Regions from separate parts of the Flavobacterium sp. Arc3 genome, predicted to be linked through region 1. Evidence: riboswitches for the same ligand, from Rfam matches in the RefSeq annotation. Region 1 holds a riboswitch; each other region holds the start of a gene.

Region 1 (8,058 bases):
TAAAATAAAAGACAACAAAAACATAGCTGTTCAGTCACTCAAAGACCGAGTGAATAAAAAATTGAATCGCCTCTTAGACCAGAACCCCCTACGAATCGATTATTACGAGCGCTATCAGGAAATCATCGAAAATTACAACAACGGTAAAGAATACATTACTGTCAAGGAATTGTTTGACCAGTTAATCCTGATGCTTGGTGATTTGTCTGAAGAAGAGAAACGAGCAGAACGAGAAAGTCTTACTGATGACGAACTGACCGTTTTTGATATGCTTAATACAGGAAAGAAAGTAAACGACAAAGAGAGACTAGAAATAAAAGACACCGCCCGAAAACTTCTGAGTAGATTAACAACCAACGAGTTTACCGTCGATCGCTGGGCCGAGAAAGTGCAAACTGCATCCGCTGTAAAAAAAGCAGTCAATGATTACTTATATAGTACACTCCCCCATCCAACATACGGCGATGGCGATATCGTAGTAAAAACAGAAATCCTGTTCAACTACTTCAAAACTAGATATGCCGATTATAGTAGGGTGGCATAATTAAAAAATGTATGGGATTTTCACAAAGAATGGGATTGAAACCTTGCTTCTGACATATGTCCTAAAAACAACAAAAATGTAATGTTATTTTTCACCTATGTCCGAAAAATTGTAAGAATGCCTTACTAAACTAAAAATATGAATAAAGAACAAACTGTTATCGATTTTGCAACTTTTACTCTTATGGATGTTGAGGAATTGATTCAATGGAATATCATAAATTTTTTTGGACAAAAAGATGAACACGACCCTTTTTCTGATAAAAAAATTTTAGAATATGAGGATTTTATAAAAGAAGGTATTCTTACAAGCGAGATAATTTTAAATCAAAATTGTAATCTCGAATTAAAATCAATTTCTGATTTGCTTAGTACTGTAGAAATAAATAATTTATTGAACTATCTAAATGAAAATTTTACAGAGGGTTATCCCGATGGAGACGGTTTTGGTCCGCCAACAAATTTAAAATTTACAACGTCGGATTTATACAGGCTATTTAATAAATATCTTGAATTAAGAAAATATAATCAAAATGTTTTTATAAGTTATTACAAACAAATGCTTCATATTATTGAGTTTGATGCTCAAAAATTTATTGAGATAGAGAAGCATAAAATAATTAATATCGAAAAGACAAAAGATTTATTAAATCTCGATTTATCAACAGAATATATTGAAAACAAAAAAAATGAGTATAAAAGAAAACTTTTTAAAAGCATAGAAAATAATAACTTTCAGTTCAAAGGGTTTTCCGATGAAAAAGGTCTTTATTTTGATTTTAATAAATCATTAATCAGTTATTTAGAATTTCTAAACAAAGAAGACCATTCTAAAATTGTATACACAGTTTTTTATAAGGGATTTGAAAATTCACTTGATTATTTACTATACCAATTTTTGGAGGATAAATTATTTAACACTAAAAACATTGAAAATAACGATTCAACTCCAGACAATAAGGATTTATTAAAAGACTTAAGTCATTTGAAAGAAAAGCATAAAAAATTAGTCGTTTTTTTGAGTACTAAAAATTTTATCGAATCTGAAATAGATGTTATTTTGAATATTCTTGCTAACAATAAATACAGTAATTTAAACAAACGTAATATTTCAGACATAAACCAAATTGAATTTTATAATTTTTGTTATTTGTTTTACATTTTAGAATATTTCGAAGAAAATGAAAACATTGATTTTTCGAAGCTAAAAAACTTTAAATATATTTTAAATTTTGACAAAAAAAATATTTTAAATTACAGTAAAACGGATTACCAAAAGTATTTTAAAGGAATTGATTCTCATACCAAAAAGATAGATAAACTGTATGAAAAAATAGAAAAAGACCTTCAAATAACAAAAGAAAGATTAAAGCCAATTCCATAATTTTTTCATTTTTTAAAATCCCTTTATTTTCCCTTTGTCCCTTTTTTAAGATTTGTAGAATAAATCATAAAACACTACAAATGAACGAACAAAGACTACAACTGATTCAAATATCAGTTACTGATTTAAGAGATTTAATCTCTGACTGCATTGCAGCCGAACTTCAGAAGGTTATGAATTTTACATCACAAGCCCCAAAACCAGAAACAGAAATTCTCACACGAGAACAAACGAAAGACCTTTTAGGTATTTCTTATGTTACGCTCTGGAAGTATAATAGAGACGGTACTTTACAGGCTCGTAAAGTAAAGGGCAAAGTTTTCTATTTACGCCAAGACATTAATAACCTTTTAAACAATGTCGCATAATGGAAAGTGTATTATTAGTACCAGAAATGGCAGAAACAGTAATCAACATCAATATTATTGATTTGGTTGATTCCAATTTAAAAAAGGAAGTAGCATTATTTATTCTAGGCAGCTTTGTCTACGAAACAGCCAATCAGGAAGGAGAGCGCAGATTCAGTAATTTCATTAAAGAAATCCCGAGATTCAACGAGTATTTAAATTACTTACTTGGAAACGGAATGCTTGTGAGAGGAAAATCAAAAGAGACGTATAAATATCATTATGACGTCAGCTGGTCAAGATACTTACAACCATACGATTTTGACAGCATACAAGTGAAAAAAATCATCTCTAAACATTACCCAAATTTGAAGGGTCATTTAGATAATGCATTTGTATTTCTTGAACCAAATTTCAAGATAACATAAACTACAAACGGGCGATTCTGCCCAAAAATTAATCATTTTTTAACCTAAGACAAAAGCGGTGTTTTCCCAACACGTGGCATCGCTTTGTCTTTTTTTTTCTCAACTATGCAAAAAACATATTCCATTTTAGTACCCGAAAACCTCGATTTAGAAGCCAGATTAAAACAGTTTCCCCCAGATTTCAAATACAATATTGATTTTTTTTACTTAATTATACATTTTGTAATTAAAAACCTGGCTTACAAAATTGATAAGAATAAAGAAATTACGACTGAAAAATTATTTATCGGTCTTTCTTCAACAACTTTACAGTCCTTTTGCAGGAATTACAACGAACACATCGATTATCTAATAGAAAATTTTTCGGGAGCAGGACGCATTCTTTGGCGAAGGCCATATACTAAAGGTCACAGTTTTTCTTATAAACTATCCCCGTTTTACGCTAACAAAAAGCTAAAAATTTATACTATTACTGACCAAAATTTGATGAAAAAAATCAAACCTAAATTCGCTTTAAAAATTCAACCTTCAGTCAGGAAACATTATTCCTTCCTCACCAGCTACCTAGACCCAAAAAAAATTACAGTTCAATTGTCTGACGCTTTAAACCACAATGAACGTCTGTACTTAGAAAATTCAGATTACCAAAAATATCTTTTAAACGCTTCAAAAATATTGAAAATGAACAATGGAGAATTCTATATGACACACAAGCCAGAGACTGACGGAAGAATCCATACTTCGCTATCGGGATTCCCTAAAGAGTTCAGAAAATTCTTGCGCTATGAAAATTCCGTTTTGGCCGAAATTGACATTTCCGCATCTGTTCCAACATTTTTATTCTTTATCTTAAGTAATTTAACCAATAACAATTGTCATCTTAATAGTATAATTAATAGTACTAAAACTTATTATAATCATTATATGTTAGTAAAAAAGCGCGTAGCCCTTTGTAGTAAAGAGTTGGAGCAATTTCAAATTCAAATCGGGGAAGGGACCCTATATGAGCGTTTTGTAGACGGGTTTCACACCATCCATTTATTTGATGAAAGGCTAAAACCAGATGAATATTTATTGAGTGCTGTCGAAAAAAAGTTTAACCGCAAATTTGATGGTGATATGGATGATTTAATAAAAGTAGTGAAAACAAATATGCTCTCAATGTTAAACGCAAAGCCCAATACGTTCGTAAACGAAAAAGCAGTTTTTCAATCCTATTTCCCGAAAATGCATTTTTTTATTACGGAGTTAAAAAAGAAAAACCACAGGTTCTATTCCTACCTGACGCTTCAAACCGAAAGCTATTTTATGCTTAACATTGTCGCCCGACAACTGAATAAAGATTTTAGAAAAAAAATTCCATTATTGACTCTTCACGATTGTATCGTAACCACAGAAGATAAAGCAAGTATTGTCAAAACCTTTATGGAAACTACTTTTTTAAAAGAACTAGGCTTTGTTCCGATGCTTAAATCTAAAACATGGGTTTAAGGGGGGGGTTTAATGTCTGTGAGCGTACTGTTACAAGAAAGTATAATCTTACAGGTAAATAATCTTTTACACTCTCAATTATGCTATAATAACAAACCCGCCTAGGTAGCGGGTTTTGTTGTTTAGTGGTCGTGAATGTTGGGTGTTTTATTTCCCTTTAAACAACTCTTCATCTAATCTTGAAAATACAGTACCCATTCTTCTATATTTCATTTTCTTTCCGCTTACACAAAGAGAATACATTCCATTTCCTTTTTGTTCAGAGATATTTAACAATTTTACATCTTTAACCTCGCATTCATTTTCAACTGCAACATGGTTTTTTAAATCCTCTGTTGTTGCGTCGAATTTTTTAAGCCAACTATTTATTCCCTTTTCGCTTTTTGGTTCTACATAATTTGGTTCTAAAGTACAATCGTTTTCAGAAACCACAGTTTTACTTATGTAGTCCCACGTTTTATCACTTTTCAAAACAACTTTTTTTCCGTCTTCTGTCGTTGCAGTTGCGCTTTGAGCTATAGAAATACTCGAAACTATAAATAAGATTGAAATAAATAATTTTTTCATAATTAAAATTTTAAAGTTTATTGTTTTATAAATACAACGCCTGCTGAGGATTCCCATTTAATTTCAGTGTTTGATATTTTACTAAAAGAATAGGTTACTGACTGTCCCATTGGATAATTAATTTTCGCACTGTATGAAGTGCTTGATATTGTCTCTTCAACAGTTACTTTTTCACCTGCTTTTCTAAATGAATCAATTTGTCCTTGTGTACACAGGTCCCCATTTAATATTAGAGTACAAAAATCATTTGAGCTAAATTTAAACCCGAGCCCTTGCCCTTGTAATGCGCCTTCCTGTTTCCATGTTCCTTGAATCCATGTTGGGGGGTTGATATCAGAACTCGAGGTACCGGAGCTATCATCTGAAGATGAACAAGAAAAAATCAAAAGAGCAGTAAAAACATAAAGTAAATTTTTCATAATATATATTTAGGTTTGGTTAATCGCATTTCCATCTGATTTTGCTAATGTATCGATACTAAATGACCGATTTTACAATGTTACTAATATTCAGTATTTGAAAAAGCTCTATATTGAGTCTTTGTAGCAATTTTTTTATAATTGTTAACGAGGATTAAATTAAAAATCACGCCCGTGAATTTAACAAATATAACACTACTAATTAAAAGAAAACATACCCACAATTAGTGATATTTGCTAAAATATTAAGATGTTTTATAAAAACGTTACGGTTTACCTCAATTTGAGTTATTAATATGCCTGCTTGCAAGTAAGTCTCTTAAGAGTATACCACGAATAATGAAAAGCAATGGAAGAAAATTGACTGTCTTTGTTTCTTTAATTATATAGCTACATTCTCGGCTTCAGTTTAATTTTTAAGCCATATGAAATTACCGTTCATCTTTATTTCACTGCTAATCCAATCAATCTCCAATAGTTCAGGGAGTTCTTGATTGATCAAACATGTGATGCTGTTTCCCGCTCCGTGAATAAGCTGCTCAAATGCGACGACAAAATCACGCTCAAAGACAAATCCTTTAGGGATTAAAATGGTATCAATGATCTTCTGCAATTCCCAAGCGGGCTCGTTCATTTCAGTCATGACCAAGAGCTTCCCATTCGTCTTTCCCCATAGGTTGTTTTCTACGGAAAAATCGTTTACCGAGAGCCCATATTTGTTTAGACTGGAAACATTAATGATTAGGTTGGTGAAGGTGATGTCAATTTTATCACTGTCAATAAAATGGATAGCCATAATGATTTGAATTAAGTTAATAATTTACAGAACATCTTGACAATAAAAAAGGGAGTTGAATAGCACTTTATTTTGGCGGGCTGCCCTCATCTTATTTACCACCGTGGACTCTCGTCTCGGTTGGTTTCTTTCTCCCGGAGGGAAAGAATCTTGATGTTTGAAGGGTAAATATAGAATTATTTTTTGGATTTATCGATATGGAACTTAACGTGACCTACCAAATGATGCTTATTCTATGCCTATAGAAGGTCAACTAGAAGGTGTGTTTTTTATCGTACTCGTTCACCTATTTTACTATAGTGCGGACTACTTGTGTTTTTAACACTTTTTAACAAAGGGAATTGCCAGTGCTTTATGCAATATCTAGAATTTTTTTTGCCAAATTTTTTTTAAAATCCCTTTCGTTATCTTCACATAAATGACCTTTAGAATACCCCGGCACCCCGTAGACGAGAATTCTCCACCCCCCCCTATTAAATGTTGAAAAAGAAGTTTATTCCATTAGTTAAATAAAATACGTAGTCGAAGTTTCATTAGGTTAAATAGGTTCATTTACACACACAATTATGAAAGAGGGGATGTATTGGGGGAATACAAAAAGCAAAAAAGACTTAAAAAACTGATTAACAGCTGTTTAAGTCTTAATGTATGTGCGGATAATAGGACTCGAACCTACACGCCTTGCGGCACCAGATCCTAAGTCTGGCATGTCTACCAATTTCACCATATCCGCGTGCAATTGTGGGTGCAAATATAGTCATAAGTTTGAACTTTCAAAACATTTTTTAAAAAAATTTTTAATTCTATTTTTTGTACTTTTGAAACTATAAAAAATTAGTTAATAAATGGAAAATATCAAGTCATACGTACAAGAAAACAAAGACCGTTTTATCAACGAGTTAATAGAATTATTAAAAATGCCATCTGTAAGTGCAGATGCAGCCTACTCGCAAGATGTTATTGAGACTTCTGAAGCGGTAAAAGTAAGTCTGGAAAAAGCAGGTTGTGATTTTGTAGAAATCTGTGAAACTGACGGTTACCCTATTGTTTATGGTGAAAAAATAATTGACAAAAACTTGCCAACGGTATTAGTTTATGGTCATTATGATGTACAGCCGGCAGACCCGATGGAGCTTTGGACTTCTCCCCCATTTGAGCCTGTGATAAAAAAAACCGACATTCATCCGGAAGGAGCCATTTTTGCACGTGGTGCCTGTGATGATAAAGGACAAATGTACATGCACGTAAAAGCATTCGAATACATGATCCAAAGTAATACTTTGCCTTGTAACGTGAAATTCATGATTGAAGGTGAAGAAGAAGTAGGAAGTGTAAACTTAAAAACCTTTGTTGAAAACAACAATGAAAAGCTTAAAAATGATGTGATTTTAATTTCAGACACTGGAATGATCTCAAATCAACAACCTTCTATTACAACAGGTCTTCGCGGATTAAGTTATGTCGAAGTAGAAGTTACAGGACCCAACCGTGATTTACATTCCGGTTTATACGGTGGTGCAGTGGCTAATCCAATCAATATTTTGGCAAAAATGATTGCTTCTCTTCATGACGAAAACAATCATATTACCATTCCTGGATTTTATGACAATGTAGAGGAACTATCTCTTGAAGAAAGAGCCGAAATGGCAAAAGCGCCATTCAGCTTGGAAAAATATAAAAAAGCACTTGACCTGAAAGACGTTTATGGCGAAAAAGGATATGTGACTAACGAAAGAAACTCTATTCGTCCTACATTAGACGTAAACGGAATCTGGGGAGGTTATACTGGTGCAGGAGCAAAAACGGTTATCGCAAGTCAAGCGTTCGCTAAAATCTCCATGCGTTTAGTACCCAACCAAGAATGGGAGCAAATTACTGAGTTATTCACTAAACACTTCATGAGCCTCGCTCCTGCTGGAGTAACCGTAAAAGTTACACCACATCACGGAGGTCAGGGTTATGTAACTCCTATCGACAGCATAGGGTACAAGGCCGCTAACATGGCATATACGGAGACTTTTGGAGTTCCGGCTATTCCAGTTCGTTCTGGCGGAAGTATCCCTATTGTAGCTTTATTCGAAAA
Region 2 (8,058 bases), on a different contig from region 1:
AGGGGTATTGATTGTAGAAGCAATGGCACAAACCGGAGGGATACTTGTACTGAGTACAGTTCCAGATCCTGAAAACTACTTGACTTATTTCATGAAAATTGATAACGTTAAGTTCAAACAAAAAGTATTACCGGGAGATACCCTAATTTTTAAGTGTGATTTAATTACACCTATACGAAGAGGAATTTGTCATATGCAAGCAAACGCTTATGCTAATGGTAAGTTAGTTGCAGAAGCTGAGTTAATGGCTCAAATTGCCAAAAAGCAGTAAAATGAAAGTAGGTAAAAAACCTGAGATGAACTATTTCAAGGTTTTTATTTATATATATAAATTATAAAAAAAAGTAGATGAATCAACCCTTAGCATATGTTCATCCTGGCGCGAAAATCGCCAAAAATGTTGTTATTGAGCCTTTTACAACAATCCATAATGATGTAATTATTGGAGATGGGACTTGGATAGGATCTAATGTTACCATTATGGAAGGTGCAAGAATTGGAAAAAATTGTAATATATTTCCTGGTGCAGTTATATCAGCTGTTCCACAGGATTTAAAATTTGGTGGAGAAGAATCACTAGCAATTATTGGTGATAACTGTACAATCAGAGAATGTGTGACAATCAACAGAGGAACTGTAGCATCGGGACAAACAGTCATTGGTAACAATTGTTTAATAATGGCTGCTGCCCATATTGCACACGATTGCCGTGTTGGTAATAATGCTATTATTGTTAATGGTGTTCTTTTAGGAGGACATGTAACTATTGGAAATCATGCTGTTATTGGAGGATTAGCTGCTATTCATCAATTTATTAGTGTTGGTGATCATGCCATGGTTTCAGGTGGTTCATTAGTAAGAAAAGATGTACCTCCATTTACTAAAGCTGCTAAAGAACCTTTATCGTATGTAGGAATCAATTCAGTTGGATTGAGAAGAAGAGGTTTTACATCTGAAAAAATCAAAGAGATACAAGAGATTTATAGAATTTTATATCAAAAAAATTACAACGTTACTCAAGCTTTAGGAATTATCGAAGCAGAGATGGAAGCAACTCCAGAACGAGATGAAATCATCGATTTTATTAGAAATTCGTCACGTGGTGTAATGAAAGGTTATACAGGAAATTACTAAATAAAGTCAGTACTTAGGTATTTAGATCTTAGACTCAAAAAAAATAATTAATATAAATTGCTAATAGCCAAAAGCTAATAGCCAAAAGAAAATAAAATGGCATCTACATCAGACATCAAGAACGGATTATGTATTAAGTACAATAATGACATATACAAAATTATAGAATTTCTTCACGTTAAACCTGGAAAAGGACCTGCTTTTGTTAGAACTAAATTAAGAAGTTTAACAAATGGAAAAGTATTGGACAATACATTTTCTGCGGGACATAAAATTGAAGAAGTACGAGTAGAAAACCATAAATTTCAATATTTATATCCAGAAGGAGATGATTTTCATTTCATGAATACGGAGACTTTTGAACAAATATCTTTGAACAAGAACATATTAGATTCACCAGATTTACTAAAAGAAGGAGAAAATGTTATGGTAAGTATCAATACAGAAACTGATTTACCTCTTTCTGTAGATATGCCATCATCTGTAATTCTTGAAGTTACTTATGCTGAGCCAGGAATAAAAGGAAATACAGCTACTAATGCTACTAAATCAGCTACAGTTGAAACAGGGGCTACTGTAAATGTACCTTTATTTATAAATGAAGGAGATAAAATTAAAATTGATACAACATCAGGTTCTTACATGGAACGCGTAAAAGAGTAAATAATTTTCTAATTTAAATTATGAAATTTCCAAAAGTTTACGCTCTACAAGAAATTGCCACTATTATAAACTGTGAATATATTGGGGATGCTAATTTTTTAGTATCCGGAATGAATGAAATTCATGTGGTAGAAAAGGGTGATATTGTTTTTGTAGATCATCCTAAATATTATGATAAAGCTTTAAATTCAGCGGCAACTATTATTTTGATTAACAAAAAAGTAGATTGCCCAGAAGGAAAAGCATTATTGATTTCAGAGGATCCATTTAATGATTTCAACAAATTAACTAAATACTTTAAGCCTTTTGAGCCTTCAAGTGTTTCTATTTCTACTACAGCTAAAATAGGGCAGGGAACTGTAATTCAGCCTAATGCGTTTATTGGTAATGATGTTGTAATAGGAGAAAATTGTTTGATTCATGCTAATGTTGCGATTTACGATAACACCGTAATAGGAAATAATGTAATCATCCACGCAGGAACTGTTCTTGGTGCTGATGCATTCTATTACAAAAAACGAGAAGACGGATTCGACCAATTGCTTTCAGGTGGTAGGGTGGTAATAAAAGATAATGTGGGCATTGGAGCACTTTGTACAATAGACAAAGGGGTTACAGGTGATACCATCATTGGCGAAGGAACAAAAATTGACAATCAGGTTCATGTAGGACATGACACTGTAATTGGCGAAAAATGTTTAATTGCATCACAAACTGGAATAGCAGGTTGCGTTATTATTGAAGATGAAGTCACGATCTGGGGACAGGTAGGAACTACTAGCGGAATTACGATAGGTAAAAAAGCGGTGATTATGGGTCAAACAGGTGTTACTAAATCTGTTGAAGGCGGAAAATCCTATTTTGGCACCCCCATAGAAGAGTCTAGAGAAAAATTAAAACAACTGGCCAATATTAAAAAAATACCAGATATTTTAAATAAATTGAAATAATATGACAGCAAAGGAACTCGTTCAAGATTTTTACAAATCAGATGCTCTAATTAACAGTACCACTATGAAAGAATATTTGCACTCTGATGTTACGTTGGATTGGAATAGTAGTAAGGGTTTTGTCCAATTGGATTATGACTCTTTAGTAGATCTTTCCGAAGAGTTGGGTAGAGCTTATGTTCGCTCAAAGATCAGGATTAGTCATATTATTGCCGAAAATGATATGATTAGTGTACGCTATTCTCATTTTGTAAAAACAATTGAAAATCCGAGAGAGGAGATGTTATTGGCGCATTTTATAGCAATTTGGGAAATAAAAGACAATAAATTATATAGAGGTTATCAAATGAGTCAATTATCATAATATATTTTGATAAGAAAAGGCCACAAAATAATTTCAAAACCTTACTTTTGCAACACAACTTATAAAAATCACATAAAATATATATCATGAGTGTTTTAGTTAATAAAGATTCCAAAATAATTGTTCAAGGATTTACAGGAAGTGAAGGAACTTTCCATGCTTCTCAAATGATCGAGTACGGAACAAACGTTGTAGGTGGTGTAACTCCAGGAAAAGGGGGAACAACTCATTTAGATCGTCCTGTTTTTAATACTGTACAAGATGCAGTAGAACAAGCAGGTGCTGATACTACTATTATTTTTGTACCACCCGCTTTTGCTGCTGATGCAATAATGGAAGCTGCTGATGCAGGAATAAAAGTTATTATCGCTATTACGGAAGGAATTCCTGTGGCTGATATGATCAAAGCAAACGCTTATGTTAAAGAAAGAAACGCTAGGCTAATAGGACCTAACTGTCCAGGAGTTATTACTCCAGGTGAAGCTAAAGTTGGTATCATGCCAGGTTTTGTTTTCAAAAAAGGAACTGTAGGTATTGTTTCTAAATCAGGAACATTAACGTATGAAGCAGCTGACCAAGTAGTAAAACAAGGTTTAGGTATTACTACTGCAATTGGTATTGGAGGAGATCCTATCATTGGAACTACTACGAAAGAAGCAGTTGAGTTGTTAATGAATGATCCAGAAACAGAATGTATTGTAATGATAGGTGAAATAGGTGGACAACTAGAAGCAGATGCTGCTCACTGGATTAAAGCCGATGGTAACCGTAAACCAGTTGTAGGATTCATTGCAGGAGTTACCGCTCCAGCAGGTCGTACAATGGGTCATGCAGGTGCTATTGTAGGTGGAACTGATGATACAGCAGAAGCTAAAAAACAAATCATGAGAGAATGTGGAATACACGTAGTGGATTCTCCAGCTGAAATTGGTAAAAAAGTAAAAGAAGTTTTAGGATAGTCATCTATTTTAAAACTAAAATATAAAAAGCCTCACATTTGTGGGGCTTTTTTATTATAAAATAGAATTAAAGAAATACCTTTGCACTTTATTAAAAACAGCTATTTTACCGCTTTAACTTTAATAATAATAAATAGAAACGAATGGTTTAGATAATCCTCACGATTTTGTGGGGTATTTTTTTGAGGAAGCCAATTCAAATAAAAATAAAACAATATGTATAAGGAATTAAAAAAATTTAAAGTTAGCGACAAATTTTCATTTGCTGCAGATGACAGTTTAGAACAAGTTTGTAATGCTTCAGAAGGAAGTGGCGTGTTTTTAGTGTATGCAGTAGCAGAAGAAAAAGAGTTGATCATGGTAGGTTCTACAGGAACAGTACAAAATGACGGAACTTTGAAAATTAAAAATGGTGGTCTAAAAGAAAAGATTGTTGAAGGGCACCAGTTTGCAAAAACAGGAAGGAAATATTCTTGGCCAGCGCAAATGAAAAAAGAAGATATCAGCTTGTTAGAAGTTGTTTGGTATGAAACATTCAATGATGATACTAAAGGTATTCCTACTGCTGTAGAAGGACAAGTTTTACAAATTTTCTTAGATGAAAATGGTAGATTACCAAGATGGAATGTAGCTTTCTAGTCAATTTCATAAATCATATATTTTATAAAAAAAGCTTTACTTCGGTAAGGCTTTTTTTTTTAGGAAAATAATTTATTACTAATTGATTTCTATATATTTGATTACTTTAATTTATGAAATGAAAAAACTTTACTTTTTACTTATTGGATTTTGTTTTTTTGGAAGTGTTAATGCTCAGGTTATTGATATACCAGATGTCAATTTTAAGAAAAAATTACTAGAAGCAAGTGTAGACAGTTATATTGCAACCAATGTTTATTTTAGCCCCTTATAAGTTCGGAGTGATATTTTAAATTTCAAATAGTACATTTGAGATATGAAATACAAGAAATGGAGTTTAGAAGAGAAGTTAGAAATTTTATCTTCTTGCGAAGAATCAGGAGTTGTAGAAACCTGCCGTAAATACAGTGTTAGTAAAGGAACTTTGTACAGTTGGAAGAAGAAGCATGAGAAACAAGGAGAAGCAGGTTTAAAAGTCACTTATGACGATCGTAGCAAAGAGTTAAAGCAAGCTGAGGAAGAAAACCGTATCCTACGTAAATTATTAGCTAATAAAGAAATTGAACTAGAAGTTGGACGTGAACTTTTAAAAAAAAAGTTTGGGACGTCCGATCCAAGAAAGATTTAGTTGATAGTATTTGTAGCAAGTATAAAATCAGTAAAAGCAAAGTCATTGTGATGGTAGGTATGATTCAAAGTAGTTACTACCGAAGACCAAGCCATGGTAAAAAAGGTAATAAGCCTAGTGTCTTTACTTATAATAAATCCAAAGGAATGGTAATTCAAGAAGTTGTTATTAAATCGGTTAAAGAAATCTTAAGTCATGAGTTTATAGACTGCGGATACCGTTTAATGACCTCTTATTTACATCGAGATGGCTATAAGATTAAAACATTACCAACATTAGTAGTTGGCGATACATTCCAAAATGAAGCTAATATTTATTTTGATTATAACTTTCCAATTCTGACAAACAAAGCGACATCTACCTTTAAAACCTTAGCAACTTCAGATTTTGAATTTTCAAATTACTTTAGTGTGTTTCCAAATCCAGTAAATGAGATTCTAAATATTAATTATAAAAATTCTATAGAAGTACAATCAATAGCAATTTATGATATTCTTGGACAAATGGTCATTGCTGTTCCGAATGCGACTTCAGTAACAAAGGTTGATGTTTCTAAACTGGCTTCCGGAAAGTATTTCTTGAAAATGAATACAGATAAAGGAAGTTCGAATATGAAATTTATAAAAAACTAAATTAGTTATAAAAAAGCTTTACTTCGGTAAGGCTTTTTTTTGTAAAATATTTTTTTTGATCGAAGGTGACGATTTCAAAAAATAATAATTACTTTTGCAGCCGTTATCACGAATCTCAAAAAGAGATAGCAACCTGCAACAACGAGCAAGGTGCTAAAACGATAAGCCAAATCCTTTGGAAAAAACGTTGTTTTACATTCCCATTTTTTTAGCTATTGTTTTTCGTCATATTTATATCATTATAAAACTGATTTATGACTCATTTATTGAAAAAAAAAGGAAATGCATTTGCTTTAATTCCCTTATTGATTTTTATTTTTATTTTTTTAGGAGCCGGTATATGGCTTGATGATTTCTATGCTTTACCTGCGCCAATTGCTGTTGTGATAGGAATTATTTCTGCTTTCTTACTTTTTAAGAGTTCGTCAGATGAGAAAGTAGCCACTTTGATTGCTGGTTGTGGAGAGAGTAAAATTATGACCATGTGTCTCATTTATCTTCTCGCGGGAGCATTTGCTGTTGTTAGTAAAGCAACGGGAGGTGTGGATGCAGTTGTAAGCCTTGGAATTAATACAATTGATGTCGCTTATTTTCCGTTAGGGATCTTTTTAATAGCGGCCTTTTTATCAACAGCTACTGGAACTTCTGTGGGAGCCATTGTAGCTATTGGGCCTATCGCAGTAAATCTGGCTAATTCAAGTGGAGCTTCATTGCCATTGATTGCAGGCGCTTTGTTAGGTGGTTCGATGCTTGGAGATAATCTATCGATGATTTCAGATACTACAATTGCTGCTACGCAATCATTAGGATGTAAACTGAAAGATAAATTCAAAATAAATTTATTCATTGCTTTTCCCGCAGCCATTATAACCGTTCTAGTTTTCTTTTATTTGGGACTGAACTCTGATATTACTGCAGTGGCGATTCCTAAGACCAATTTTGAATGGATAACTATTCTTCCTTACGTTCTAGTAATTGTATTAGCATTAGTTGGCATAAACGTTTTTTCAACACTGATTATTGGAACTTTATTAGCTGGATTGATTGGGTATTTTGGAAATCATTTTACGTTGATGGAATTTGCCCAAAAGATATATGAGGGCTTCACTAGTATGACTGAAATATTTTTATTGTCTATGCTTACTGGTGGTTTAGCAGCAATGGTTGATAAAGCTGGAGGAATTGATTATTTATTGTACCAAATCAAAAAGCGCATTAAAAGTAAAAAATCGGCGCAGGCTGGAATTGGTGCTTTGGTAGGTTTTACGAATGTGGCTATTGCCAATAATACAGTTTCCATTGTTATAACAGGTGGAATTGCTAAGGAAATTAGTGATGAATACGATTTGAGTCCCAAGAAAACAGCAGCAATTCTTGATATATTTTCTTGTGTAGTGCAAGGGATCTTGCCTTATGGGGCACAAGTATTGCTGATTTTAAGTTTTGCAAATGGCAAACTTGATTTTATGGATTTACTAACAAATGCTTGGTATCATTTATTTTTGTTTATTTTTACTTTGGTTGCGATTTATAGCTCTTTTTGGGACAAATTGGTAAAACGATTTCTGGATCTTTAAAATCGGTTCGATTTCGAATGTTATTGATTTTTAAATTTTTTTAAAAAAGGAATTATTCTATATTTGACAACTGTAAGATAGCCCTGATAGTAGTGGAAATCCTTTTATGAAAGCGCTAGCGGTCATAAAAGATTGAAGCGGATAGCAGGAATAGCTACAAATAAAAATTAAACTAATTTTTGAATATGAAATTACTAGAAGGAAAAGTGGCCATTATAACAGGCGCGAGTCGCGGAATTGGAAAAGGAATTGCAGAAGTTTTTGCAAAACATGGAGCAAATGTTGCTTTTACATACAGTTCATCTGTGGAATCGGCTTTAGCATTAGAAAATGAATTGAACGCTTTGGGAATTAAAGCAAAAGGATACCAATCAAATGCAGCTGATTTTAATGAAGCACAAGCTATGGTTGATGCTGTAATTGCTGAATTTGGAACTGTTGATATTTTGATTAATAATGCTGGAATTACTAAAGACAACTTGCTAATGCGTATGTCTGAAGAGGATTTTGAC
Region 3 (8,058 bases), on a different contig from region 1:
AATTACTTTTCCATCAAGGAATACTCTTGAAGAAGTGTATGCCCAAGTAATTCTTGATTTAACTGATGCGTATGCTTTATTGCCAGAAACAAATGGTGTATATGCTACAAAATATAGTGCAGCAGCACTTTTAGCACGTGTCTATTTGCAAAAAGGAGATTATACAAATGCACGAAATATGGCTAATATTGTAATCAATGATAGTGGTGCAACATTAACGGCTACTTTTGCTAAAGCGTTTAATAATTCGGAAAATTCAACCGAGGATTTGTTTGCATGGCAGGTTAATAGTCAAGATGATAGTATAAACGATTTTAATCTTTTTTGGGCAGGATCTGATTTTGGAGGTCGTTCTGGAAATCCAGATGTTGATATTGAAGATCAGCATTGGGATATTTATGATGATGCAAATGATGAACGTGCTGGTTTCTTTTATGAGGCTGATTATTGGTGTACCACAAAATGGAAAAGCCAGTATGCAAACATCCCGTTTTTACGCTTAGGCGAAATGTATTTGATACGTGCAGAGGCTAATTTAAGAGAAGGAACTGTTTTGGGACTATCTCCTTTGGATGATATTAATATGTTAAGGTTTCGTTCAAATGCTACATTATTCACTACGGTAAATTTGGCAGCTATATTGATGGAAAGAAAAAGAGAATTGTCCTTTGAAGGATTTGCATTATTTGATGCCAAAAGGTTAAAACAAAACATAGGTTCTTTGCCTTACAATGCTAATAATCTCGTTTTACCGATCCCTTTAAGAGAAATGGATGTCAACAAGAATTTAATCCAGAATGATGGGTACTAAATAATGAAGTGTTTAAACTTAGTGAAAGAGGCTGTCCGAAAAGTAATTTTCAGACAGTTTTTTTGTTATTATGCTGAATTTAAGTATGTTTAAGTACTCAAAACAACATTTATGGAGCCCATTTTTAAGCATCATTTAGTTCATCAGCAAGAACTTTTTCCCTTGAATTTAAATGCTTTAATTTCAGAAAATCATTCCGCTAGATTAATAGACTCTGTTGTTGAAAGATTAGAAATACCTGATATTATTTCACAGTATAAAGGTGGTGGTTCTTCTAGCTATCATTCTAAAATGCTTCTTAAAGTACTGTTTTACGGGTATTTAAACAATACTTATTCTTGTCGAAAAATAGCTAAAGCAGTTAAGGAAAACATTTACTTTATGTGGCTTTCAGGTGGTTTACAGCCTGATTTTAGAACTATAAATGATTTCAGAGGACAAAAATTAAAAGGGAACGTCGAAAAGCTTTTCAATCAACTCGTTGAGATGATGGTTGATTTGGAACTTATTAGTCTTGAGAAACAATTTATCGATGGAACCAAAATAGAAGCCAATGCACATAAATACAGTTTTGTTTGGAAAAAAGCAGTTGAAAAAATAAAGAGAGACTTCAAGGTAAGATAGATGCTGTTTTGACCGAAATTGGTCAAGCTATCGCGTCAGACATCATGCATACTGACAATCAAAACGAAACAAAAATTTATAGTCAGAAATTAGCAGAGAAATTTCACAACAATAAAGTTGGCACTTCTGTTCAATGATTAATGGTTATTGCATTATCTTTTTGCATTAGGTTCAAACATAAGTCCAATATATTTTAGACTAAGTATAAACGCAATTACCATTACTATGATATAAATATATCTAAAAGCTACAAACTTATCTTTTTCAGAATTATACCTCCTTATCCACTCAAGACATAAAATCACAAAAAATAGCGCTGGAAGAAAATATGGAATGTTATCTGATATCTCATGGTTACTTCCATAACCATAAGATTCCTTTTTGTCAACATACTCAAATAGAAAAAAAGAAAGACAAACTGGAATTATTAGTTCAAAAGTCCCAGTTAACACTTGAAGGTTGGTTAACTTATAAATGTTTGACTTTTGAACTTTTTTATTAAGTAATGAAGAAATCTTGATACTGGGAAATATTGGTAATATTCCCAATAATACAATAGGTAGCTGAGTTCCCATCACGTGATACACTTCCGAAGAAAACATAATCATAAGAATAAATAAAACTAAAACCAATGTGCCATAAGGCAATAAAAACAACAATATTCTCATATCTATAAATTTACAGTTTAATCTTTTCTCTTAAATCCTTGGGTCTATTGCTTCATCAATCTCTAGCATAACTGTTTCATCTGTAAACACAATCACAGTTCTATTTTGTTGTAACTTATTAAGCAAATGAGAACACAGTTTTATAATTTCATTTTTAAACACCTCAACTTCCAACGGAAATTTAGGGTAGTTTATAAATTCTAACCTTATATGGTTTTCTTCCAGACCGCCTAAAACAATACTACAATCGCTGATTGAAGCGCTTAAATAAATCCTTGCTTCATCTATTCTTTGCTTTTGATACTCTTCAAGGGTATGAATCAAATATTCCTTCTTGTAAAGCTCTTTGCTATATCCTATTTCTAGTCCAAGGGTGATGACCGCTGTAAAGGTTTTTATTGCTTTTGTTTTCATTATTCTTTACAATGTTTAAATATCTCTATTGTATCTAATTGTAACGTCTGAACCAATGCAACTGCTCTTGTAGAATAAGCTCCTGTGAAAGAATACGTGATAACAGCATATTCTTGGTTAGCTTTCAATTGTGAGTAATAGATATCAGGATAAAACTCATAATCCCTTCCATTTGGTTTTTGAAACTTTAAAAAAGTGGTAATACCAGCAATACTTTGGTCGTATAGCTCCTTCTCTTTATATATGTAATTGACTTCTTGAAGTTCGTCAAAAGCGACACTATAAAACTGGAAATCGAGGTCTAAATAAATCTTAAACAGATTTTTTTTAGCCTTTTTTGTTTTTAAAGCAATCTTGAATTTGGAAATAAATTGAGGTATTTTAAACATATTTTTCCTTAGTTTAGGCTCATTGTTTTAGCACCTTCGCTTGTCTAAGCAGGTTGCTACTACTAAATAGTAGTTCGTAATGATATTCAAATATATAAATTAAAAATAAAAACGGACATTAAAATCACACAAATTTTTAAAACTTATAAAAAATAACAATTCAATAGTGACTTAGAATATCACTAAAAACAGGTATAGGCTTCCCGATAAATTAACCCTAATTTTGGTTTTGTTCCTATTTCCATAATTACACACAAATTAAAAAAATGCTCTGAAATGTGGAAAACCGTAAAGATTTAAGTGTCAGATTTTTTACTATTGTAAAGTAAAATTTAAACCAAAAAGAAAAACAAACTTAGGTATCAAATACCCTATAACAACACTCTGGTTGAGTTGTAGTTAATACGCCACCAAAAACAAACGTTATGAAAAAAAGAATTACCCTTATCCTATTAACATTAATTATTAGTTCAACTCTCTTTGGGCAAAAACTTAGCCTAACAGATTTAACTAATTTATGCAACAAGAAGAATTGGCAAGATGTAAATCAATTTATGTTAATAAAAGGATGGACCTATTATAACTCCGAAAAGGGAGATACTGACAATTATAGCACTATTACTTGGTCCTACAATAAAGAGGATTATAGTGATAAAGCCCAAGCATGGTTCTATCTTTATACTTATGATGACTATCCTAATAAAATATCCTATTCTATTTTTAACAAAGGTTCTTATTTATTGATACAAAATTCCTTAACCGCTAACGGCTTCAAATTAGTTGACAGTGCGATTGAAGATGAGAAAGTAATCTCTACATATGGCAGTTCGGGCTATACTTTAATGGTTACAAATGCAAAAAGAAGTGACGATGATTGGTCGGATAGAAGTATGACTTCTTATAATATAACATTGATAAAAAAATCAGGAATCTACGATAATGACAACGGAAAGAAAACAGACTATTACGATGATTATACCGTTAAATTTGAGTACAGTTTGTTAAACGGGCATTTAAACGGACCATTTAATTTTTATGATGAAAAAGGAAACATTAAAAAAAGTGGCACTTATAGCAATGGTTTTTTAAACGGTAAAACAATTGAATATGATGTAGACGGAAGTAAGTCTTTGGAATATATCATGAAAGATGGGAAAAGAAATGGCTTATTAACATCCTTTGAAGACAATAAAATCTCTTATACCACTAATTATAAAGATGACTTGGCAAATGGCTTATATACTGGCCTATATTATGACGAAACTACTGCTGCGCTTTATTTAAAGGAAATTGGTCCTTATGTAAATGATGAAAAAAATGGCAATTGGAAATACGTCTTTATTGATGGTAAAACGGAAAGAACTATAACCTATACCAATTATTTAAAAGACATCAAAGAAGGTCCGTTTCAGGACGTAAAAGGAGACAGTCTTATTGTTGGTAATTATAAAAATGATGAACTTAACGGCAGTTACAAAGTCTATTTAGACGCGCACAAAAATCTTTTTGGAGGAACAATCAATACAAACATTTCTGAACTCAAATTAATTGAGGAGGGGCAATACAATAACGGAAAAAAAACGGGCTATTGGAAAAACTACAACAATTCAGGTAGTCTAAGTGCCGATGGAAATTACAGCGAAGATTTAGAAAACGGAGAATGGAACTTTTATTTTCCAAATTATGTGAAAGAAAATGGGGAGTCTGAACCCTTTGCTAATAAGCTTGCATTAAAAAGGATTTATTTAAACGGAAAATTAAACGGAAAAGCACAACGGTTTTATTATAGAGAAGAAATCAAATATCCGTGTGACGAAGTTAACGACACCGGAGTTAAAGTAGACAGCTGTTCTAAATTTAGAATCTACAAAATATTTGAAACCTCGTATTATAAAAATGATGAGTTAACTGGCCTTTATGAACTAAGGGACTCTATAAATCAATTGGTTTCGAAAGGACAATATGAAGATAATTTAAAAGAAGGAAAATGGTCTGGCTATAAAGAAGGAAATCAAATTAAAACGGAGTCTAATTATAAAAATGACAAACTTCATGGTGAAGATATCGAGTATAATAATGCCAGCATTCCTATACTAGTGAAACAGTTCGAATTTGGAAATTTAAAACAACTAGTAGTAAATGATAGTTTAGGAATAGGTAAAAATTATAAATACGATATCATTGAACGAACAGCAGCTTATTTAAAAGTCAAGCGAACACAATACTTTAAGGACCGTATACTTTCAAAAGTTTATTGGCTGAAAAATGACACTGAACGTGATGGTTATTTTGAACTCGATTTTTTTGCTAATGACGAATCCGACGAGAGATTAGGATATACTGATGGTGAACTCCTTATTACGACCTTAAATAACGAACCTATTATTACTGGTAGGTTGTATAAAGAATCAAGGGTTGATAAATGGACCTATTACTATTATGACCAAAATGTAAAAATAGAAAAGAAATTTATTGACAATGCAGTTGTAGATGAATTGTACCTTAAACTCGATGACACTCCTTTTTCAGGGGAATTTGAATATGTTGACACCGAGAATAACATCAAAGAAGAAAGAAAAATAAAGGATGGTTTACGTCATGGTAAAACATCATACATAGATATCGAGACCAACAAAACCGTTAATAAAGAAACGTACAAAGAAGGAAAACTCAAGGTATAACTCTTAATAGCAACACAATCAATAAGGCAAGCTAATACTTGAACTAATTAAACAATGGTTTTTATCTGAAGTGGAGTTTAATGAAAAAATTTACCCTATTTTTAACCCTTAATATTCAATTATAACTTGAGTTTAAAACTCATTAAAATAGTACAACAAAAATAATGTCCGATAAAAAATTAGCATTAGATACCCTAGAAAGCTGGCTTTGGGATTCAGCAAACATATTAAGAGGAAGCATTGATTCCTCTGATTTCAAGAACTATATCTTTGGATTATTGTTCTTAAAACGCTCCAACGATGTCTTTGAAGAAGAAGTAGAAAACATAATGAATCGTGATGGCGTTTCTCGGGAAGTGGCTGAGGACGAAACCTATTTCCAAATGCCGATGGAATCTCGCTGGGAAACCATCAAGAAAGAAACCGAAAACATTGGTATTGCACTAGACAAAGCTTTTGCTGGTATTGAGCGTGAAAACACTTCGCTTGAAGGCGTGATGACCGCTACCAAGTTTGGTGACAAAGAAAAACTATCTGACGAATTATTACAAAGACTTTTAAGACACTTTAACCAACATTCCTTACGCAATTCTCACTTAGAATCGAATGACTTATTGGGTGATGCCTATGAGTATTTGATAAAAATGTTTGCCGATGATGCGGGTAAAAAAGGAGGCGAATTCTATACGCCTCGTGGCGTGGTGCAATTGATTGTACAACTGATAAAACCAGAACCCAAACAAAAAATATACGACCCAACTTGTGGTTCGGGTGGTATGTTGATTGAATCAGCTCGTTACATTGCCGAACAACCCAACGGAAAAGTAGGAAACAATATCAACGTATCACTTTTTGGTCAAGAAAAGAACCTTGGAACATGGGCAATTGGGAAACTGAATATGTTGCTTCATAACTTTATGGATGCCGATATTCGCAAAGGAGATACTTTAATTACGCCCCAACACAAAAACGAAAATAACGAACTGGATTTATTTGACCGTGTGATTGCCAATCCTCCGTTCTCGATGGATGGATGGTGGACACCAGCCGAAAACTCGATTGAAGTAAAGCTAGATAAGGACGGTAAAGAAAAGAAAGTAACACCCAATTATGCCAAAGTAGTAAGTGACCCTTACGGACGTTTCCAGTACGGAATACCACCAAGAGGCTATGCCGATTTGGCTTTTTTGCAACACATGGTAGCGGTCTTGAAACAAGACGGAAAAGCGGGAGTTGTTTTGCCTCATGGTACCTTGTTTAGAAGCGGAAGCGAAGGAACGATTAGACAAGGATTATTAGAAGCTGATTTAGTAGAAGGTATTGTTGGTTTGCCAAGTGCCTTGTTTTACAACACAGGAATACCCGCCTCAATTTGGATTATTAATAAAAACAAAACCGAAGCCCAAAAAGGCAAAGTAACCATTATTGATGCCAGTAATGATTACAAAGAAGGCAAAAACCAAAACGAACTATTACCAGAACACCTTGCCAAAATTGTAAAAGCTTATGATGGCGCTACCGATGTAGACAAATACATGCGTATTGTTTCTATTGGGGAATTAGCCGAAAACGATTACAACCTAAATATTTCTCGTTTTATTGACACCTCAGAAGCAGAGGTGGAAGTAGATATTAAAGCGGTGCATAAAAAACTTTCTGAGTTAGAAAAAAGAGAAACCGAAATTGATGCGAAATTGGCTGAATTTTTAAAGGAGTTGGGAGTATGAGTAATTTAAATAATAATTTATCTCAAAATGACATTCCTGATACTTGGAGTAGAATTCCTTTATATGAATTCAGAAATAAAAATGACCGATATGGATTTACAGGCGGTCCTTTTGGTTCTGATTTAAAGTCAGAACACTACACTCAGTCAGGAGTTAAGATTTTACAACTTCAAAATATTGGCGAAGGAAAATTTATTGACAAGGGTATTGTTTACACTTCAGAAGAAAAAGCAAACGAACTTATTTCTTGTAACATATATCCTGACGAAATAATATTAGCTAAAATGGCTCCTGTTGCTAGATGTTGTAAAGTTCCATCAACAGATGAAAGATATGTAATGTGTTCTGACGGTATTCGTCTCTCGGTTGATACTAATAAATATGATAACGATTTTGTTTTTCAAGCATTGAATTCAAAATATTTCAGAGACGAAGCTGAGTCAAAAAGTACAGGTACGACAAGAGCAAGAATAGGATTAAATGAGTTGAAACAAATATGTTTAGCTGTTCCAAACTCGCTTCCAGAACAACAAAAAATCGCAAAAATATTAAGTGCCGTAGATGATAAAATTGAGGTTATAGACCAACAAATTATAGAAACACAAGCACTCAAAAAAGGCTTGATGCAACGCTTGCTTACCAAAGGAATTGGTCATACTGAGTTTAAAGATTCTCCTTTGGGGATGATTCCTAAGAGTTGGGAGGTTGTTACGATAAATGAAATAGCAGAGGTTAAGGGAGGAA
Region 4 (8,058 bases), on a different contig from region 1:
TTTAGCCTTTTTAAATCGGAAATCAATGACGGAGATTCCAAGTGTTTCTCTGGATATCCCGCCACACCAATACAAAAATCAGCTTTGTTATCTACATGCATAACATCATGCAAATACTTCCCTTCATTCAATTGATAAATTTGCTGAACTAAATCAACTGCAAAATTATTCCCTCCTGCTTTTGCCACAAAAGACTGTTCGTCTTTCATCGCATCACCGCGCAATGCCATCACATTATTAATTCCTAAATAGTGACAATCAACCAATAAATACTCAGTTTCTTCTTTAGTGAATCCACCACAAAGTACATGAGGTACCGTATCAACATTGTATTTATGCTTAATCGAAGCACAAATACCCAATGTTCCAGGACGCATTCTCGTTAGTTTTTTATCTAATAAACCGTTTCCTTTATCGACATAAATATACTCCTCGCGAGATGTAGTTACATCAATAAATGGCGGTTTGAAATCCATTAATGGATCAATATTATCGTATAATTCTTGAATACCTTTTCCTTTTTGAGGCGGAATGATTTCAAAAGAGAATAATGTTTCTCCTTTTGCGTCTTCTATATGCTGCGTTACTTTCATTTTTTTTAGTTTGAAGTTTAAGGTTTAAGGTTTAAGGTTCTCTCGAACAACTTTAAACTTTAAACTTTAAACAAATTTCAACTTGAAACAAGATTCTTCTAGTCTGCTATATTCGGACTCAGCCATTTTGTTGCCATGTCAGTAGAAATACTTCTACGTTTAGCGTAATCGATTACTTGGTCTTCTTTTATTTTCCCAAGTCCGAAATATTTACTTTGCGGATTCCCAAAATAATATCCAGAAACTGATGACGCTGGCCACATCGCCATACTTTCTGTCAAGGTTACCCCTATTTCTTTTTCGACATTTAGTAATTTCCAAATTGTTGGTTTTTCTAAATGGTCCGGACAAGCAGGATATCCTGGCGCAGGACGAATTCCTTTGTACTCCTCAGCAATCATAGCTTCGGTACTTATGTTCTCATCTGATGCGTATCCCCAAACTTCTTTACGAACTTTTTCGTGTAAATATTCGGCGAAAGCTTCTGCAAAACGGTCGGCTAAAGCTTTAACCATAATCGAATTATAATCGTCTAAATCTTTTTCGAATTCAGCTGCCCATTCATCCACACCAAAACCAGTGGTGACACAAAATGCCCCCATATAATCCACCTTTCCATTGTCTTTTGGAGCAATAAAATCAGACAACGCAATATTTGGTGCTCCTTTCGTTTTTTGAGATTGCTGACGCAGCGTCAAGAAGAGCCCCCTAACCCCCGAAGGGGGAACCTCCAAGTTTGTCTTCAATTCTTTTCTAACACTTTCTATAGTATTATTAATATCAGTCAAAACTTGTTTGTTCGTATATCTTACAACTTTAAAACCTTTTGATATCAACCAATCTGTTCTATATTGATCGTGCTCTTTTTGTTCAATAGTATCATGGACTCCACCATCAACTTCAATAACTAACTTTTTCTCTAAACACACAAAATCAACTATGTACTCCCCAATTATATGTTGTCTTCTGAATTTTAAGTCCTCAATTCCTTTGTTTGATAAAACATTCCAAAGCATTTTCTCTGCCTCTGTTGGTCTGTTTCTCATTTCTTTGGCGCGTTCTTTCAAAACATCGTACAAAGCTGGACTTGCTGTTTCCCATGTTTGCTTTTCCTCAATATGAGTAGCTCCCCCTTCGGGGGCGGGGGGGGCTTCGTACAACTCAATATCATCATCGTTAATTTGATTCGCAGGGAAAATTCCGTAGATTCCTTTAGCTGTTAGTTTCTTTTCTTTCAAAATAACGGTTAACATTTCTTGTGCATCTGCAAAAACCGAAGTCGCTTGCTCTCCCACTACTTCATCTGTCAAAATCGCTGGATATTTTCCAAACAATTCCCAAGTTCTAAAAAATGGCGTCCAGTCAATGTAAGGAACCAATACGTCTAATTCTACTTCGATGACTTGTTCACCCAATACATTTGGTTTCACAGGAGTAAAATTCTCCCAATCCAATTGCAATTTATTTTTACGAGCTTGTTCAATAGTCAAGAAATTTTTGTCGCGCGAACGGTTCAAAAAAGTTTCTCGAAACGCATCATATTCTGCTCTTATATCACTCGCATATAATTTTTTATCCTTGTTCAACAAACTTCCAGCAACCGTTACGGCTCTCGAAGCATCATTAACATGAATTACTGTTTCTCTATATTGAGGTGCGATTTTCACGGCAGTATGCGCACGCGATGTCGTTGCTCCACCGATCATCACCGGAATTTTCATTCCTCTTTTATCCAATTCTTTCGCTAGAAACACCATCTCATCTAGCGACGGCGTGATTAATCCGCTCAATCCTATAATATCAACGTTGTGTTCTATTGCTGCTGCTATTATTTTCTCTGGAGCAACCATAACCCCTAAATCTACAATCTCATAGTTATTACAAGCTAACACTACGGAAACAATATTTTTACCTATATCATGTACATCTCCTTTTACCGTTGCCATCAAGATTTTACCATTCCCTTGTTTGTCACCAGCCTGTTTACTCTCTTCTATAAAAGGCAAAAGGTAAGCCACAGCTTTCTTCATCACACGTGCTGATTTCACCACTTGTGGTAAAAACATTTTTCCTGATCCAAATAAATCCCCAACCACATTCATTCCCGTCATCAAATTAATTTCGATAACTTCGATCGGTTTTGCAGCCGCCAGTCGGGCTTCTTCAATATCTAAAAGAATAAATTCATCCACTCCCTTTACCAATGAATGCGTCAATCGTTCCTGAATAGTTCCCGAGCGCCATTCCTGAATTGCCTTTTCATTACTCTTTACATCTCCTTTTACATTTTCAGCAAAATCCAATAGTCTTTCAGTAGCATCGTCTCTTCTATTTAGAATTACATCCTCAACGCGTTCCAATAAATCTTTTGGGATATCATCATAAATGGTCAACATCTCTGGATTTACGATTCCCATCGTCATTCCGTTTTGAATTGCATGATACAAGAAAACGGAGTGCATCGCTTCCCTAACCGTATCATTTCCTCTAAATGAGAATGAAACATTACTTACTCCGCCACTAATATGTGCATGAGGTAAATTTTCACGAACCCATTTTGTTCCTCTAAAGAAATCCAAAGCATTCAAGCGATGTTCTTCCATCCCAGTCGCAACTGGAAATATATTTAAATCGAAAATAATATCCTGTGGAGGAAAACCAACTTTATTTACCAAAATATCATACGAGCGCTGGCAAATTTCAACTCGACGATCGTAATTATCAGCCTGTCCTGTTTCATCAAAAGCCATGATAATTGCAGCGGCACCGTAACGTTTAATCAATTTGGCATGATGAATAAATTGCTCTTCTCCTTCTTTTAACGAAATTGAGTTTACGACACTTTTTCCTTGCACAACTTTAAGTCCTGCCTCTATAATATCCCATTTTGAGCTATCAATCATGATAGGCACACGCGAAATATCTGGTTCAGCAGCAATTAAATTCAGGAATTTCGTCATGGCATATTCGCCATCCAGCATTCCTTCATCCATATTAATATCGATGATTTGTGCGCCACCTTCCACTTGCTCCTTTGCGATGCTCAGTGCCTCTTCGTATTTTTCTTCCTTGATTAATCTCAAGAATTTTCTAGAACCCGTAACATTGGTACGTTCCCCAATATTCACAAATACGCTATCTGGCGTAATGATTAAAGGTTCTAATCCCGATAATACCAAGTTTCTTCTAGTTTCTGCTTGTGCCATTTTATATTTTTATTTGTCCTACACGATCTTAAAAATTATGTAGGTATAACTTTTTAATTCTTATTGTTCTGGGCGTGCCCCAAAAGGGTCGGGCTATTCGCTGCAAGTCCTCGCTCTTCCTTCGTCAGGCTGTGGGCTTTTCACTGCTATCCCTCACGCGATTTTGTTCTAATAACAATACTCTTTTTCTCATTTTTGTCTTTCCGACGAAGGAGGAATCTCATTATCTGAATCACTTGGTGTGATTTCTCCTTCGTCGAAATGACAAAATCAACTAATTTTATTTTTTTAAAGAACGTTTTACTCTCTTTGCGGGCACAAGCGAGACGCTTGCGCTAGTAGGTGACTATAATATAGACGCGACAAATCGCGTCTTTACGTTTTTACATTGTTGCTGTTGATACTCTTGGCTTATAATCCTTGGCAATATCTGCAATTAACCTGATGTGTTCTGGGGTTGTACCGCAACATCCACCTATGATGTTTACCAAATTATCGTCGAGATATGTTTTTATTTGTGATTGCATTTCGGCTGGTGTTTCGTCATATTCTCCAAAGGCATTTGGCAATCCTGCATTAGGATGTGCCGATACATTGAAAGCAGTATTTTGCGACAATGTTTGTAAGTATGGTTTTAACAAATCAGCTCCAAGAGCACAATTAAATCCTACACTCAACAATGGAATGTGTGAAACCGAAACCAAGAACGCTTCTACCGTTTGTCCAGAAAGTGTTCTTCCTGACGCATCAGTAATTGTTCCTGAAACCATGATGGGAATATCGATATTGCGTTCGTCTTTTACTTCTTCGATTGCAAAAAGTGCTGCTTTTGCATTTAAAGTATCGAAAATAGTTTCGACCAATAATAGATCACTTCCGCCGTCAATTAAGGCTTCTACTTGTTGCTTGTACGCAATACGCAAATCATCAAAAGTTACTGCTCTATATCCTGGGTCATTTACGTCTGGTGACATACTTGCCGTTCTGTTTGTTGGTCCTATTGAACCAGCTACAAAACGAGGTTTGTCCGGATTTTTAGCTGTCCATTCATCGGCTACTTCACGGGCAATTTTGGCCGATTCGTAGTTCAATTCATAAACAATGTCTTCTAGATGATAATCGGCCATTCCGATGGTGGTTCCTGAGAAAGTATTGGTTTCAACAATATCAGCTCCTGCCTCAAAATAAGCAGCATGCACCGCTTTTATAGCTTGTGGTTGTGTGAGTGATAATAAATCGTTGTTTCCTTTTAAGGAATGTGGAAAATCTTTGAAACGCTCTCCTCGAAAATCTTCTTCGGAGAAATTGTAGCGTTGCAACATAGTTCCCATGGCTCCATCGAGAATGAGTATGTTTTTTTTAATGGCTTCTTGAATGCTTGACATAACTTTTTATTTCTTGTAAACCACAATGTGAATTGGGATCTATACTTTTGATTATTAATTCCAAAAGTTCACTATTGTTTCTCTTTAGCCCTGATGGGAGCGGCATCCTTTTTATCCTGAATTTAGTTCAGGATCCTGAACTAAATTCAGGATAAAAAGATATAGCGTACAGCAGGAAAGATGATGGCAAAAAAGCACCAATCATTCGCTCTAAAAAAAATATCGATATGTTGTCAAGAAAAGGTTTGAGAAATACTGTGGAAGTATTCTTGTGTTATCTATCTTAGATGCTGAAATATATTCAGCATAAAGTAGAATGTAGCACCTTCTTTATAAGATAAAGGGTTGCTAAGGTTTCATCGGGTCTTTCCCTCCGCCTTTCGTGATAACTGTCAATAAATATAGGAACACTACAAAGAAAAGACATAGCGCTAATACTTGCAAGTATTAACGCTATATTTTTTTATTGGTTTTTATTCGAATTGTTACACAATGGCTTTAACCACTGCTTTTGGAGCTTCTTTACGAGTTCCGTCAAATCCGTCAACACCTGAAACTGTAGTATATTTCAACACATAACGTTTCCCTGGATTGATAATTTGGTAAGCTGCCTGACACATTAATGTCGCTTCGTGAAAACCACAAAGGATTAATTTTAGTTTACCTGGATAGGTATTCACATCTCCGATAGCAAAAATACCTGGAATATTAGTTTGGTAATCTAAAGCATTATTTACTTTGATTGCATTTTTCTCTATTTCTAATCCCCAGTTTCCAATAGGACCTAATTTTGGCGTAAGACCAAAAAGTGGAATAAAGTAATCTGTAGGAATGGTTCTTTGTGCTCCATTTTCATCGATAACAATCGACTCGATGTGCTCTGCTCCATTTAATCCTACTACCTCAGCCGGTGTAATCATACGAATTTTTCCTGAATCTTTTAGCTCCTGTACTTTTTCAACAGAGTCTAATGCGCCACGGAATTCGTTACGACGGTGAATCAATGTCACCTCTGATGCTACATCTGTCAGGAAAATACTCCAGTCAAGCGCTGAATCTCCTCCACCTGCAATCACAACTCTTTTATCTCTAAACTCTTCTGGATCTTTGATAAAGTATTTAATTCCTTTATTTTCATAGAAAGCGATTCCGTCGATAAGTGGTTTTCTAGGTTCAAAACTTCCTAAACCACCTGCAATAGCAACTACTTTAGCATGAAACTCAGTCCCTTCGTTTGAAGTTACAATAAAGCTTCCGTCTTCTTGTTTTACGATTGTTTCAGCACGCTCTCCTAAGGTAAATCCTGGCTCAAATTGTTTGATTTGTTCCATTAAATTATTTACTAAATCTCCCGCTAGTACTTCAGGAAACCCTGGAATATCGTAGATAGGTTTTTTAGGATATAATTCAGATAGCTGCCCACCTGCTTGTGGCAAAGCATCTAATATATGGCATTTTAATTTTAATAATCCTGCTTCAAAAACGGCAAATAAACCAGTTGGTCCGGCTCCTATTATTAGGATATCTGTTTCAATCATGTTCAATACTTTTATTCCTCCCACAGCCCCCTCCAATCCCGATAGCTATCAGGAGGGGGAGACTGGGAAGAGTTTCTTTTGTTATACTTGTTCTTACTTATTATTTTGTTCACAAAGGAACGAATGATTCGCTCAAAAATAAATGATAAATATCATTCGAACACTATGTTCTATTTTCTTTATTCTCTTCTCTAATTTCTTTGCTCTATTCTCTGTATTCTTTATTTTTCAACGAAGCTGTGATCTCATTCATCTTTTGTACTTTCTCTTCGAAATCACCTTTTAAGGTTTTGCGATATTCATTGAGATTTTCTACCATTTTATTAATATCCTCAGGAATCACTTCTTCAAAAAACTCCCTTAATCTTTTCGCTGTTGTCGGCGATTTTCCATTTGTTGAAATGGCAATTTTCACGTTTCCTTTAGTTACAATTCCACCTAAATAATAATCACAAAGTGGCGGTGTATCGGCAATATTACAAATTAAATATCTTTCTCTACATAAATCATAAATCCTTTTATTCACTTCAAGATCATCGGTACAAGCAATAACCATATGCCTTTTCTTTAGCATCTTTTTCTTGAATTTCTTCATGGTCAACTTTACCGAATCATGCTTATTGACCAACTCAACTAATTCTGGTAAAAACCTTGGTGCAACAACCTCAACATTTGCATTAGGGCTGGATTTCAGCATGAATGTCAATTTTTCTAAACCTACATTTCCACCTCCTACAATCAATACATTAAGATTGTTGAGTTTTAGAAATACGGGGTATAATTCATTCCTTTCCATATATTACATGTTTGTTGCTAATGGATTTTAATTCTTTATAAAATCCGTTGCTTTTCTTACTATCAGCTACTACTTCTCCAATTACGATAATGGCTGGAGAACTTAAATTCTTGTCGGCAACTACTTGCTGAATCGAATTTATTGTTCCTATTCCAATTTTTTCCTCTGGAGTGGTTCCGTTTTGAATAATTGCTACGGGCGTTTCTCCCTTAGATTCATTTTGAAAAATAGACACAATCTGGTCTAACTTACTCATCCCCATCAAAACAACAACTGTTGCTGATGATTGAGCCGCCAAAGCCACATCTGTTGATAGTTTTCGCGCCGAAGTTGTCCCTGTTATTACCCAAAAACTCTCCGAAACACCTCTTTTTGTCAAGGAAATCCCTTGAGAAGCAGGTACGGCGATAGCCGATGAAATTCCAGGAACAACAAATGTAGGAATTCCAAAACTTTCTACATAGTCTATTTCTTCACTTCCTCTACCAAAAATAAAAGGATCCCCCCCTTTAAGACGAACGACATGGCCATAAGTTAAGG

Evidence for each region. A riboswitch is a leader RNA that binds a small molecule or an ion and turns the genes downstream of it on or off. The one in region 1 is predicted to bind S-adenosylmethionine.
Region 2: it holds a riboswitch for S-adenosylmethionine, as region 1 does, so the genes downstream of both, QO200_RS12005 (Na+/H+ antiporter NhaC family protein) here and QO200_RS18780 (hypothetical protein) in region 1, are expected to answer to the same signal.
Region 3: it holds a riboswitch for S-adenosylmethionine, as region 1 does, so the genes downstream of both, QO200_RS00040 (hypothetical protein) here and QO200_RS18780 (hypothetical protein) in region 1, are expected to answer to the same signal.
Region 4: it holds a riboswitch for S-adenosylmethionine, as region 1 does, so the genes downstream of both, QO200_RS14600 (homocysteine S-methyltransferase family protein) here and QO200_RS18780 (hypothetical protein) in region 1, are expected to answer to the same signal.

What each region holds. Positions count from the first base shown of each region.
Region 1 is NZ_JASMRI010000041.1:12,595-20,652, forward strand. It holds gene QO200_RS18745 (type I restriction endonuclease subunit R) at 1-544, shown strand, start outside; gene QO200_RS18750 (hypothetical protein) at 683-1,927, shown strand; gene QO200_RS18755 (helix-turn-helix transcriptional regulator) at 2,008-2,295, shown strand; gene QO200_RS18760 (hypothetical protein) at 2,295-2,702, shown strand; gene QO200_RS18765 (hypothetical protein) at 2,808-4,193, shown strand; gene QO200_RS18770 (DUF3157 family protein) at 4,341-4,760, opposite strand; gene QO200_RS18775 (hypothetical protein) at 4,778-5,179, opposite strand; gene QO200_RS18780 (hypothetical protein) at 5,589-5,975, opposite strand; SAM-I-IV-variant riboswitch at 6,034-6,137, opposite strand; tRNA gene QO200_RS18785 (tRNA-Leu) at 6,627-6,708, opposite strand; gene QO200_RS18790 (dipeptidase) at 6,821-8,058, shown strand, end outside.
Region 2 is NZ_JASMRI010000015.1:6,463-14,520, reverse strand. It holds gene QO200_RS12050 (bifunctional UDP-3-O-[3-hydroxymyristoyl] N-acetylglucosamine deacetylase/3-hydroxyacyl-ACP dehydratase) at 1-271, shown strand, start outside; gene lpxA (acyl-ACP--UDP-N-acetylglucosamine O-acyltransferase) at 349-1,134, shown strand; gene efp (elongation factor P) at 1,231-1,797, shown strand; gene QO200_RS12035 (UDP-3-O-(3-hydroxymyristoyl)glucosamine N-acyltransferase) at 1,818-2,747, shown strand; gene QO200_RS12030 (nuclear transport factor 2 family protein) at 2,749-3,111, shown strand; gene sucD (succinate--CoA ligase subunit alpha) at 3,198-4,070, shown strand; gene QO200_RS12020 (hypothetical protein) at 4,287-4,709, shown strand; gene QO200_RS12015 (transposase) at 5,026-5,337, shown strand; gene QO200_RS12010 (T9SS type A sorting domain-containing protein) at 5,388-5,969, shown strand; SAM-I-IV-variant riboswitch at 6,068-6,164, shown strand; gene QO200_RS12005 (Na+/H+ antiporter NhaC family protein) at 6,224-7,546, shown strand; gene fabG (3-oxoacyl-[acyl-carrier-protein] reductase) at 7,732-8,058, shown strand, end outside.
Region 3 is NZ_JASMRI010000001.1:3,870-11,927, reverse strand. It holds gene QO200_RS00060 (RagB/SusD family nutrient uptake outer membrane protein) at 1-811, shown strand, start outside; gene QO200_RS00055 (transposase) at 923-1,435, shown strand; gene QO200_RS00050 (hypothetical protein) at 1,588-2,103, opposite strand; gene QO200_RS00045 (hypothetical protein) at 2,134-2,517, opposite strand; gene QO200_RS00040 (hypothetical protein) at 2,517-2,906, opposite strand; SAM-I-IV-variant riboswitch at 2,897-2,994, opposite strand; gene QO200_RS00035 (hypothetical protein) at 3,332-5,587, shown strand; gene QO200_RS00030 (N-6 DNA methylase) at 5,752-7,314, shown strand; gene QO200_RS00025 (restriction endonuclease subunit S) at 7,311-8,058, shown strand, end outside.
Region 4 is NZ_JASMRI010000021.1:17,603-25,660, forward strand. It holds gene metF (methylenetetrahydrofolate reductase [NAD(P)H]) at 1-593, opposite strand, end outside; gene QO200_RS14595 (vitamin B12 dependent-methionine synthase activation domain-containing protein) at 692-3,799, opposite strand; gene QO200_RS14600 (homocysteine S-methyltransferase family protein) at 4,183-5,184, opposite strand; SAM riboswitch class I at 5,456-5,576, opposite strand; gene QO200_RS14605 (NAD(P)/FAD-dependent oxidoreductase) at 5,670-6,722, opposite strand; gene QO200_RS14610 (bifunctional precorrin-2 dehydrogenase/sirohydrochlorin ferrochelatase) at 6,928-7,518, opposite strand; gene cobA (uroporphyrinogen-III C-methyltransferase) at 7,505-8,058, opposite strand, start outside.